DNA from 3 places in the Segeticoccus rhizosphaerae genome. Region 1 is predicted to be linked to each of the others. Evidence: predicted binding sites of a transcription regulator. Region 1 holds the regulator's gene; each other region holds the start of a gene.
The links. Region 1 encodes HrcA, which represses chaperone genes, less so after heat shock. Its sites were predicted from a motif close to TTNGCACTCGNNNNNNNCGAGTGCNAA; they were not measured.

Region 1 (3,272 bases):
TGGCCGACGATGAGCACGTGCGGCGAGAACCTCCGCAGCGCCCGGGCTTCCTCGACGAGCCGGGTCTCCTTGCTGCCGGGCACGAGGTGGTCGACGAGCACCCCCATGCGGCGTCCGGGTCCCGGCTGGAAGTCGCGAATCACCGCCGCCAGGTCGTCGACCCCCTCGAGCAGCTCGACGACGATGCCCTCGATGCGCAGGTCGTCGCCCCAGACCTTCTCGACCAGCTCCGCGTCGTGCCGGCCCTCCACGAAGATCCGCGACCCCGACGCCACCCTCGCGCGCGCACCGGCCACCGCCCGCGACCCGCTCGCGGTCCGCGCCGCTTCTGCCCTCGCCCGACCCAGCGCTTGGCGGCTGGCCGCCGTGGGCGGCGTCAACACCACAGGGGCGCCGTCGAGCAGGAACCCGGGGCCGAGCGGGAAGCCCTTGCTGCGGCCACGGCGGTCCTCGAGGTGGACGACCTGCATGCCGCCGGCCTTCTCGACGCGCACGACCGCGCCGCACCAGCCCGTCTCGACGTCCTCGACCACGAGCCCGTGCTCGGCCTCCACCTCGCGGGCCCGCCCGCGCCGGGGAGCGCGCCAGTCGCCGGAGAGCACGTCGGAGCCATATCGGTCGGTCACGACAGGCGAGCGTATGTCGTGCCGGTCACCCGGCCGCGCAGGCCGGTCTCGGGCGTGTCCGCGAGGAGGGGAGGGACGACGTAGACTTGGCACTCGGCATACCTGAGTGCCAAGGTGCGTTGGCGTGAGTGACGACCAGTGGCCGCACACCCCCTCAGGTGAGCCTGCCGGCGGGACCGCGGACCGGAACGAGCATCGGGTGGGAGGTAGGCCCATGAGCGAGGAGCGACGTCTGGCGGTGCTGCGCGCCATCGTGCAGGACTACGTCCACACCTCGGAGCCGGTGGGTTCCAAGGCGCTGCTCGAGCGCCACCAGCTCGGCGTCTCGGCCGCCACCATCCGCAACGACATGTCGGCGCTCGAGGAGGAGGGGCTCATCGCCGCGCCGCACACCAGCGCCGGCCGCATCCCGACCGATGCGGGCTACCGCCTCTTCGTCGACCGGCTGGCCTCCATCAAGCCGCTCAGTGCGGCGGAGCGGGTCGCCATCGCGAGGTTCCTGGAGGGGGCGGTGGACCTCGACGACGTCGTCGACCGCACCGTGCGCCTGCTGGCGTCGCTCACCCACCAGGTCGCCGTCATGCAGTACCCCTCGCTCACGCGTTCCTCCGTCCGGCACATCGAGCTCGTGCCCATGACGGCCCGGCGGTTGATGGTGGTGCTCATCGTCAACACCGGGCGGGTCGAGCAGCGGATGATCGACGCCACGCGCGACATGTCGACGCCGGAGGGCCAGCGGCTCGTGGCAGAGCTGCGGCAGCGCATCAACGAGCTCGCCGTCGACCGCCGGCTCGGTGATGCCGCGGCAGAGCTCGAGTCGCTGCCGGGCAGGTTCGAGCCCGACGACCGTGAACTGGTGCGGGCCGTGGTCGGGTCGCTGGACGACGCCCTCGTGGAGGAGCGCGAGGAGCGCGTGGTGCTTGCGGGCACCGCCAACCTGGCCCGGTCGGGCACCGACTTCCCCCTGTCCATCGGGCCGGTGCTCGAGGCGCTCGAGGAGCACGTCGTGCTGCTGAAGCTGCTCGGCACCATGGGCCACGACGAGGAGGCCGTCGCGGTCCGCATCGGCGCCGAGAACCCGCACGCCGGCCTGCAGTCGACCTCGGTGGTGAGCACCGGTTACGGCACCGGACGAGTCGCCGGTCTCGGCGTCCTCGGTCCGACCCGCATGGACTACCCCCTGACAATGGCTTCGGTCCGGGCCGTGGCGCGCTACGTCTCCGACATCCTCGAGTCGTGACGCGCGTCCGGTCCGCCGATCCCGCCGCCCCAGAACTCCGACCAGCCCCTGAGAAGGACACCTGTTGAACGACTACTACGAGGACCTCGGCGTCAGCCGTGACGCCAGTGCCGAGGAGATCAAGCGCGCCTACCGCAAGATGGCGCGCAAGCTGCACCCTGACGTCAACCCCGGTCCCGAGGCCGAGGAGAAGTTCAAGCGGGTCTCGCAGGCGTATGACGTGCTGTCCGATCCGAGCAAGCGCGCGGCGTTCGACCGTGGCTCCGACCCCTATGGCGGCGCTGCGGGTGGCTTCGGCCAGGGCTTCTCGTTCAGCGACATCATGGACGCCTTCTTCGGTGGCGCCGCGGCCGGCCAGCGTGGCCCGCGCTCCCGGCACCAACGCGGTCAGGACGCCCTGGTCCGCCTCGACATCGACCTGCACGATGCCGTCTTCGGCGGGGAGCAGGAGGTCACCATCGACACCGCGGTCGAGTGCTCGACCTGCCACGGCGACGGTTCGCAACCGGGCTCCGGCACCCGCACCTGCGACATCTGCGGCGGCCGCGGCGAGGTGCAACAGGTCCAGCGCTCGTTCCTGGGCCAGGTCATGACCTCCCGTCCGTGCGTGGCCTGCCAGGGGTTCGGCACCGTGATCAGCAACCCGTGCTTCGAGTGCTCCGGCGACGGCCGGGTGCGGACCCGGCGCACCCTCAAGCTGAGGGTGCCTGCCGGTGTCGACACAGGCACCCGCATCCAGCTGGCCGGCGAGGGTGAGGTCGGGCCCGGCGCCGGACCGGCCGGCGACCTCTACGTCGAGATCAACGTGCGCCCGCACGAGGTCTTCCAGCGACGCGGCGATGACCTGCACTGCACCATCGAGCTGCCGATGACCGCTGCGGCGCTGGGCACGAGCCTCAAGCTCGACACCCTCGACGGCAAGAGCGACCTGGACATCGCGGCCGGGACCCAGTCGGGCGACGTGGTGACCATGCGCTCGCTCGGGGTGACCCATCTGCGCGGCAGTGGCCGCGGCGACCTCATCGCACACATCGAGGTGCAGACGCCGACCCGGCTGGATGCCGAGCAGGAGGAGCTGCTGCAGCGGCTGGCCGAGCTGCGCGGGGAGGAGCGGCCGGAGGGTCGGCTGACGCCCAACTCCCACGGCCTCTTCGGCAAGCTGCGCGGCGCCTTCATGGGCAAGTAGCACGGCCGCATGACCGCCCCGCTGTTCTTCCTCGACGAGGGTCGGCTGAGCGACACGGCTGCCGGCGACGAGGTCCGGCTGACCGGCGACGAGGGCCGCCACGCGGCGACCGTCCGACGGCTGGCCGTGGGTGAGGCCGTGCTGCTGGCCGACGGCAGCGGGCGGGTCGCCACCGCCGAGGTCGTCGCGGTGGGTCGCGCCGAGCTCACCGTGCGGCTGC
Region 2 (3,272 bases), on a different contig from region 1:
GAGACGATCTTCGCCGTCGTCGCGACCTGCGGCACGACCAACTTCGGGGTGATCGACGACCTCGCGTCGGTCGCGGAGGTGTGTGGGGAGTTCGGGGTGTGGCTGCACGTCGACGGGGCCTACGGCGGCGCGGGCCTGGCTGCGCCGTCGATCCGCGACCGGTATGCCGGGGTCGAGCGGGCCGACTCGTTCATCGTCGACCCGCACAAGTGGCTGTTCGCCCCCTTCGACTGCTGTGCCCTGCTCTATCGCGAGCCGGCTCTCGCCCGCGCCGCGCACACGCAGAAGGCCAGCTACCTCGACGTGATCACCGACCGGCCGGAGTGGAACCCGTCGGACTACTCGGTCGGCCTGACCCGGCGGGCCCGCGGCCTGCCGCTCTGGTTCTCGCTGGCGGCGAACGGCACCCGTGCCTACACCGACGCGGTCGAGCGCACGCTGGAGGTGGCCCGGTTCGCCGAGGCGGAGATCGAGCGGCGGGACTACGTCGAGCAGGTCCATCCCGCCGGCCTGACCGTCGTGGTGTTCCGGCGGCTGGGGTGGGGTCCGGCCGACTACCAGGAGTGGAGTGACGGCCTGCTCGACCGTCAGGAGGGTTTCGTGGTGCCGACCTCGCACGACGGCGAGACCCTGGCGCGGTTCGCCATCGTCAACCCGCTGACCCGTGAGGACGACATCACGGCCATCCTGGGCTCGATGGCATGAGGCGCTCGAGGTGATGAACAGTTTGACGTGTGCGGGCGGCATACCGGCGGAACCGGACAGGGAATCACATGGCTGTCATTCGCGCGCTAGGATGGGCGGGCACGTCACCCAGGGAGGTCGCATGAACACCGCAGCGCAGGCCGAGAGCACGTCCACCGACGAGCTGAGCGAGCGCGATCGCGAGATCATCGCCTTCGAGCGCCAGTGGTGGAAGTATGCCGGCGCCAAGGAGCAGGCGATCCGCGAGCTGTTCGACATGAGCTCCACCCGCTACTACCAGGTGCTCAACTCCCTGATCGACAGCCAGGCGGCCCTCGAGGCCGACCCGATGCTGATCAAGCGGCTGCGTCGGCTGCGCGCGAGCCGCCAGCGGGCCCGGTCGGCCCGCCGCCTCGGTATGCAGGTCTGACGACGAGCGCGTGAGGATCGAGCGCAGCGAGGCCCGGAGCGCGCGAGGAGCCAGACCAATCAAGCAGGTCTGACGACGAGCGCGTGAGGATCGAGCGCAGCGAGGCCCGGAGCGCGCGAGCCCCACTTCCCGGGGGGATCTTCGTGAGGTTTCGGCCCCCAGGAGGGCGCCAAACCTCGCGAAGATTCCTCGCGGGGGCTTGGCATTTGCACTCGAGGGGGTCGAGTGCTAATCATTGCTTTAGCACTCTCACCCCGAGAGTGACAGAATGACTCGACCGTTCGTCGAGGACCGGAGAGCGCAGGGGACCTGAGCCTGCGGGATCCGGTTCGTCCGTCGCGGGCGACGCGCGGTCACTCAAACCGTATTCGTGTGGGAGGAACCACCGCACATGGCCAAGACCATTGCTTTCGACGAGGAGGCTCGCCGCGGTCTCGAGCGGGGCATGAACACCCTCGCCGACGCTGTCAAGGTGACCCTCGGCCCCAAGGGCCGCAACGTCGTGTTGGAGAAGAAGTGGGGTGCCCCCACCATCACGAACGATGGTGTGAGCATCGCCAAGGAGATCGAGCTCGAGGAGCCGTACGAGAAGATCGGCGCCGAGCTCGTCAAGGAAGTTGCCAAGAAGACGGACGACGTCGCCGGTGACGGCACGACGACCGCCACGGTGCTCGCCCAGGCCATGGTCAAGGAGGGTCTGCGCAACGTTGCGGCAGGCGCCAACCCCATGGCCCTCAAGCGCGGCATCGAGCAGGCCGTCGAGGCCGTGGCCGAGCAGCTGCTGACCTCGGCGCGTGAGGTCGAGACCAAGGAGCAGATCGCCCAGACCGCCGGCATCTCCGCCGGTGACCCGGCGATCGGCGAGCTCATCGCCGAGGCGATGGACAAGGTCGGCAAGGAAGGCGTCATCACGGTCGAGGAGAGCCAGACCTTCGGTCTGGAGCTCGAGCTGACCGAGGGCATGCGCTTCGACAAGGGCTACATCAGCCACTACTTCGTCACCGACACCGAGCGCATGGAGACCGTGCTCGAGGACCCCTACGTCCTCGTCGTGAACTCCAAGATCGGCGGCATCAAGGACCTGCTGCCGGTGCTCGAGAAGGTCATGCAGTCGGGCAAGCCGCTGGTGATCATCGCCGAGGACGTCGAGGGCGAGGCCCTGTCGACCCTGGTGGTCAACAAGATCCGTGGCACCTTCAAGTCCGTGGCCGTCAAGGCCCCCGGCTTCGGTGACCGTCGCAAGGCCATGCTGGCCGACATCGCCATCCTCACCGGTGGCCAGGTCATCTCCGAGGAGGTCGGCCTCAAGCTCGAGTCGACCGAGCTGGACATGCTGGGCAAGGCGCGCAAGGTCGTCGTGACCAAGGACGAGACGACCATCGTCGAGGGCGCTGGCGACGCCGACCAGATCGCCGGTCGGGTCAGCCAGATCCGCACCGAGATCGAGAACTCCGACTCGGACTACGACCGCGAGAAGCTGCAGGAGCGGCTGGCCAAGCTCGCCGGCGGCGTCGCCGTCATCAAGGCGGGTGCGGCCACCGAGGTGGAGCTCAAGGAGCGCAAGCACCGCATCGAGGACGCGGTGCGCAACGCCAAGGCTGCGGTTGAGGAGGGCATCGTCGCCGGTGGTGGCGTGGCTCTGATCCAGTCGGGCAAGACCGCCTTCGAGAAGCTCGACCTGGTCGGCGACGAGGCCACGGGTGCCAACATCGTCAAGGTCGCCATCGAGGCGCCGCTCAAGCAGATCGCGATCAACGCCGGTCTCGAGGGTGGCGTCGTGGCGGAGAAGGTGCGCGGGCTCGAGGTCGGCCACGGCCTCAACGCCGCGACCGGCGAATACGTCGACATGCTGGCTGCCGGCATCAACGACCCGGTCAAGGTGACCCGGTCCGCGCTGCAGAACGCTGCGTCGATCGCCGCGCTGTTCCTCACCACCGAGGCAGTCGTCGCCGACAAGCCGGAGAAGGCCGCACCGGCCATGCCGGGTGGCGACGGTGGCATGGGCGGTATGGACTTCTGACGATCAAGCGAGCGCAGCGAGCGTTGAGGAAGAAGTCCAAAAGGACAGCCTTCTGATCCGCCTGGTGCCATCGCAGTCGGAGTGAAGTGACAGAGAGGGCGGTCTCCCCGAGAGGGGAGGCCGCCCTTCGTCGTGCCT
Region 3 (3,272 bases), on a different contig from region 1:
CCGGTCGGTCTCCAGCCCGTCGGGGCCGACCAGCTCCGAGAGCCGGCCGGCCGTGACGTGGCGCCGCAGGTCCATCTCGAAGAACCGGTCCTGGGCCGCGACGTAACCCTGCGCGCGGAAGAGGTCGTCCGCGTTGTCCGCGTAGATCTGCGGCACCCCCCGGTCGTCCCGCAGCACCGACACCGAGCTGGTCAGGCCGGAGACGGTGATCTCGCCCGACGTCTGCGGAAAGGAGCGGCGCACCAGGCCGATCGCGAGGACGGCAGCGACCACCGCCACGACCAGGAGGAGAGCGAGAGCCGAGATTCCGATGCGGCGCAGGAGCCTGGGACGAGACACCCTGCGAGACTAGGCCACCGAAAGCCCCGCTCAGCGCACGCAGGGCACGCTCAGGTCGGCCCGGGGACGTCCTGGAGAGGAGGGTCTGGTGCTCGCGACGCCAGTGCCCCCTGCGTTCACTCTGGACGACCTGACACCGGTGCTCCTGCTCGGCACCCTCGTGCTGCTCGTCTCGGTCGCGGCCGTGCGTTTCGCGGTCCGGGCCGGCCTGCCGACGCTGCTGCTCTACCTCGCGATCGGGCTGGCCATCGGCAACGAGGGTCTCGGCATCCGGTTCGACTCGGCGGAGCTGACCCAGGTGCTCGGCTACAGCGCGCTCATCCTCATCCTGGCCGAGGGCGGACTGACCACGTCCTGGGCAGGCATCCGCTCCGCGGTCGCCCCCGCCGCCGTGTTGTCGACCATCGGCGTCGTCGTCTCCGTCGTGGTCGTCGGGTTCGCGGCGCACTGGATCCTCGACGTGTCCCTCGAGATCGGCTTCCTCGTGGGCGCCGTGGTCTCCTCCACGGACGCGGCCGCGGTCTTCTCGGTGCTACGGCGGGTCCCGTTGCCCGCTCGGCTGTCCGGTGTGCTCGAGGCGGAGTCCGGCTTCAACGACGCGCCGGTCGTGCTGCTGGTCGTCGTCCTCGCCCACCAGGCGGTGCCGGGCGCCGTGCACGACCCGGCGTGGCAGCTGGTCCTCATCGCCGCCGGAGAGCTGGCGGGGGGCGCAGCGGTGGGGCTGGCGGTCGGCTTCCTCGGCGGCTTCGTCATGCGCCGCGCAGCGTCGACCTCCTCCGGCCTGTTCTCCATCGGGATCCTCTCGCTCACCGTCCTCGCCTACGCCGTGGCGGTCGAGATCCACGCCAGCGGCTTCCTCGCCACCTACGTCGCCGCGCTGGTGCTGGGCAACATCGCCCTGCCGCACCGGCCGGCGATCCGTGCGTTCGCCCAGGCGATGGGCTGGCTGGCCCAGATCGGGCTGTTCGTGCTGCTGGGGCTCGAGGCGTCGCCGTCCCAGCTCGTCCCACAGATCGTCCCCGCCATCGCCATCGGCCTGGTGCTGCTGCTCGTGGCCCGTCCGGCGTCGGTGCTGTTGTCGATGCTGCCGTTCCCGATGCCGCTGCGTGAGCAGCTCTTCCTGTCCTGGGCAGGGCTGCGTGGCGCGGTGCCCGTCGTGCTGGCGACCGTCCCGCTCACGGTGGGCACACCGCATACCGGGTGGCTGTTCAACCTCGTCTTCAACCTCGTCATCATCTTCACGATCGTCCAGGGCCCGGCCCTGCCGTGGGTGGCCCGGCGGCTGGGCATCACCGGCGACCACCACACGGTGGACCTCGAGCTGGAGACCACGCCCCTGGAGGAGCTGGGCGCCGACGTGCTCCAGGTGCAGGTCGGGCCGGAGTCGCAGCTGCACGGCGTGGAGGTCTTCGAGCTGCGGCTGCCGGTGGGAGCCAACGTGACGCTGATCGTGCGCGACCGGGAGGCGTTCGTGCCGGATGCCCGCACGCCGCTGCGCCGCGGCGACTCGCTGCTGATCGTGACGACCGGTGCGGCCCGAGGCCGGGCCGAGGCGCGGCTGCGGGCGGTGAGCGAGCGGGGGCGGCTGGCGGGGTGGAACCAGTGACCTCAGCGCGCACGCGGTCGAAGGCAGCCTGCGCGGCGTCGTAGACTGGCACTCGACCCGTGACAGTGCCAGCTCCACCTCGGTGAGGCGACCGACCGGGTCACAGCTGGCACCAGCACAGATGGAGGAGCACGTGCCCACCTATGACTATGCCTGCACCGAGTGCGACCACCGGTTCGACATCGTGCAGGCCTTCACCGACGACTCGCTGACCGTCTGCCCCCAGTGCGGGGGCAGGCTGCGCAAGGTCTTCGGCGCGGTCGGCGTCGTCTTCAAGGGTTCCGGTTTCTACCGCACCGACTCCCGGGCGAGCTCGAACGGCTCCAGCTCGGGCGGGTCGAGCTCGAGCACGTCCAACGGTGCCCATTCCGAGAAGTCCGGCGGCGACAAGACCACGTCGACGACCTCGTCGAACGGCTCCGAGAGCGCGAACGGTTCGTCCTCGAAGTCCTCCAAGGGCTCCGACGCGTCGAAGGCCGCCACCAAGAGCACGACGAAGGCCGGCTCCGCGGCCTGACCGGGCGGCCTGATCGGGCGGCCGCCGACGGATGGGGACCACCGACGGGTGGGCGCCCACCGACGCCACGGCCACGTCGTGCGCACCTCGCTCCACAGGGCCGCCCCGCCGGAGCCCTTGTCCACAGCGAATCTGCCGGCAGCCCGCCTCGCGGGAGCGCCTGACTAGCCTCGGGTGCCATGACGACACAGGCTGTGCCCACGGCCGGGCACCAAGACCCGATGCTGCGCGCGGAGATCGGCGTGATCGGCGGGTCCGGCTTCTACCAGTTCCTCACCGACACCCGCTCCGTCCCGGTCTCCACGCCGTTCGGCCCGCCGAGCGACGACGTGGTCGTCGCCGAGGTGGAGGGGCGGCGCGTCGCGTTCCTGGCCCGGCACGGCCAGGGGCACCGGTTCCCCCCGCACCGGGTCAACTACCGCGCCAACCTCTGGGCGCTGCGGGCGGTCGGGGTCCGGCAGGTGCTGGCGCCGTGTGCCGTGGGTTCGCTGCGGTCCGAGCACGGGCCGGGCACCGTGGTGGTGCCCGACCAGGTGGTCGACCGCACCTGGGGCCGGCCGCACACCCTTTATGACACCGAGGGTCCGGTCGTCCACGTGGGTTTCGCCGATCCCTACTGCCCGAGGGGACGATCGACCGTGCTTGCCGCCTCGGCCGAGTCGTCCGTCAACACGGTCGACGGCGGCACCCTGGTCGTCATCAACGGACCGCGTTTCTCCACGCGCGCCGAGTCGCAGTGGCACCAGCAGGCAGGCTGGTCGGTCGTGGGCATGACCGGTATGCCGGAGGCGGCCATCGCCCGCGAGCTCG

Region 2: groL (chaperonin GroEL) is a predicted target of HrcA. The motif match lies at 1,320-1,346, and genes of this name have one in related genera.
Region 3: FCN22_RS02820 (FmdB family zinc ribbon protein) is a predicted target of HrcA. The motif match lies at 1,991-2,017, and genes of this name have one in related genera.

What each region holds. Positions count from the first base shown of each region.
Region 1 covers NZ_SWMA01000014.1:42,815-46,086, forward strand. Annotated here, with positions in the region: gene FCN22_RS11300 (DUF3097 domain-containing protein) at 1-626, opposite strand, end outside; gene hrcA (heat-inducible transcriptional repressor HrcA) at 841-1,866, shown strand; gene dnaJ (molecular chaperone DnaJ) at 1,931-3,052, shown strand; gene FCN22_RS11315 (16S rRNA (uracil(1498)-N(3))-methyltransferase) at 3,062-3,272, shown strand, end outside.
Region 2 covers NZ_SWMA01000005.1:190,669-193,940, reverse strand. Annotated here, with positions in the region: gene FCN22_RS06335 (pyridoxal phosphate-dependent decarboxylase family protein) at 1-705, shown strand, start outside; gene napA (nucleoid-associated protein NapA) at 827-1,114, shown strand; gene groL (chaperonin GroEL) at 1,506-3,134, shown strand.
Region 3 covers NZ_SWMA01000002.1:284,260-287,531, forward strand. Annotated here, with positions in the region: gene FCN22_RS02810 (penicillin acylase family protein) at 1-339, opposite strand, end outside; gene FCN22_RS02815 (potassium/proton antiporter) at 428-1,945, shown strand; gene FCN22_RS02820 (FmdB family zinc ribbon protein) at 2,079-2,462, shown strand; gene FCN22_RS02825 (S-methyl-5'-thioadenosine phosphorylase) at 2,642-3,272, shown strand, end outside.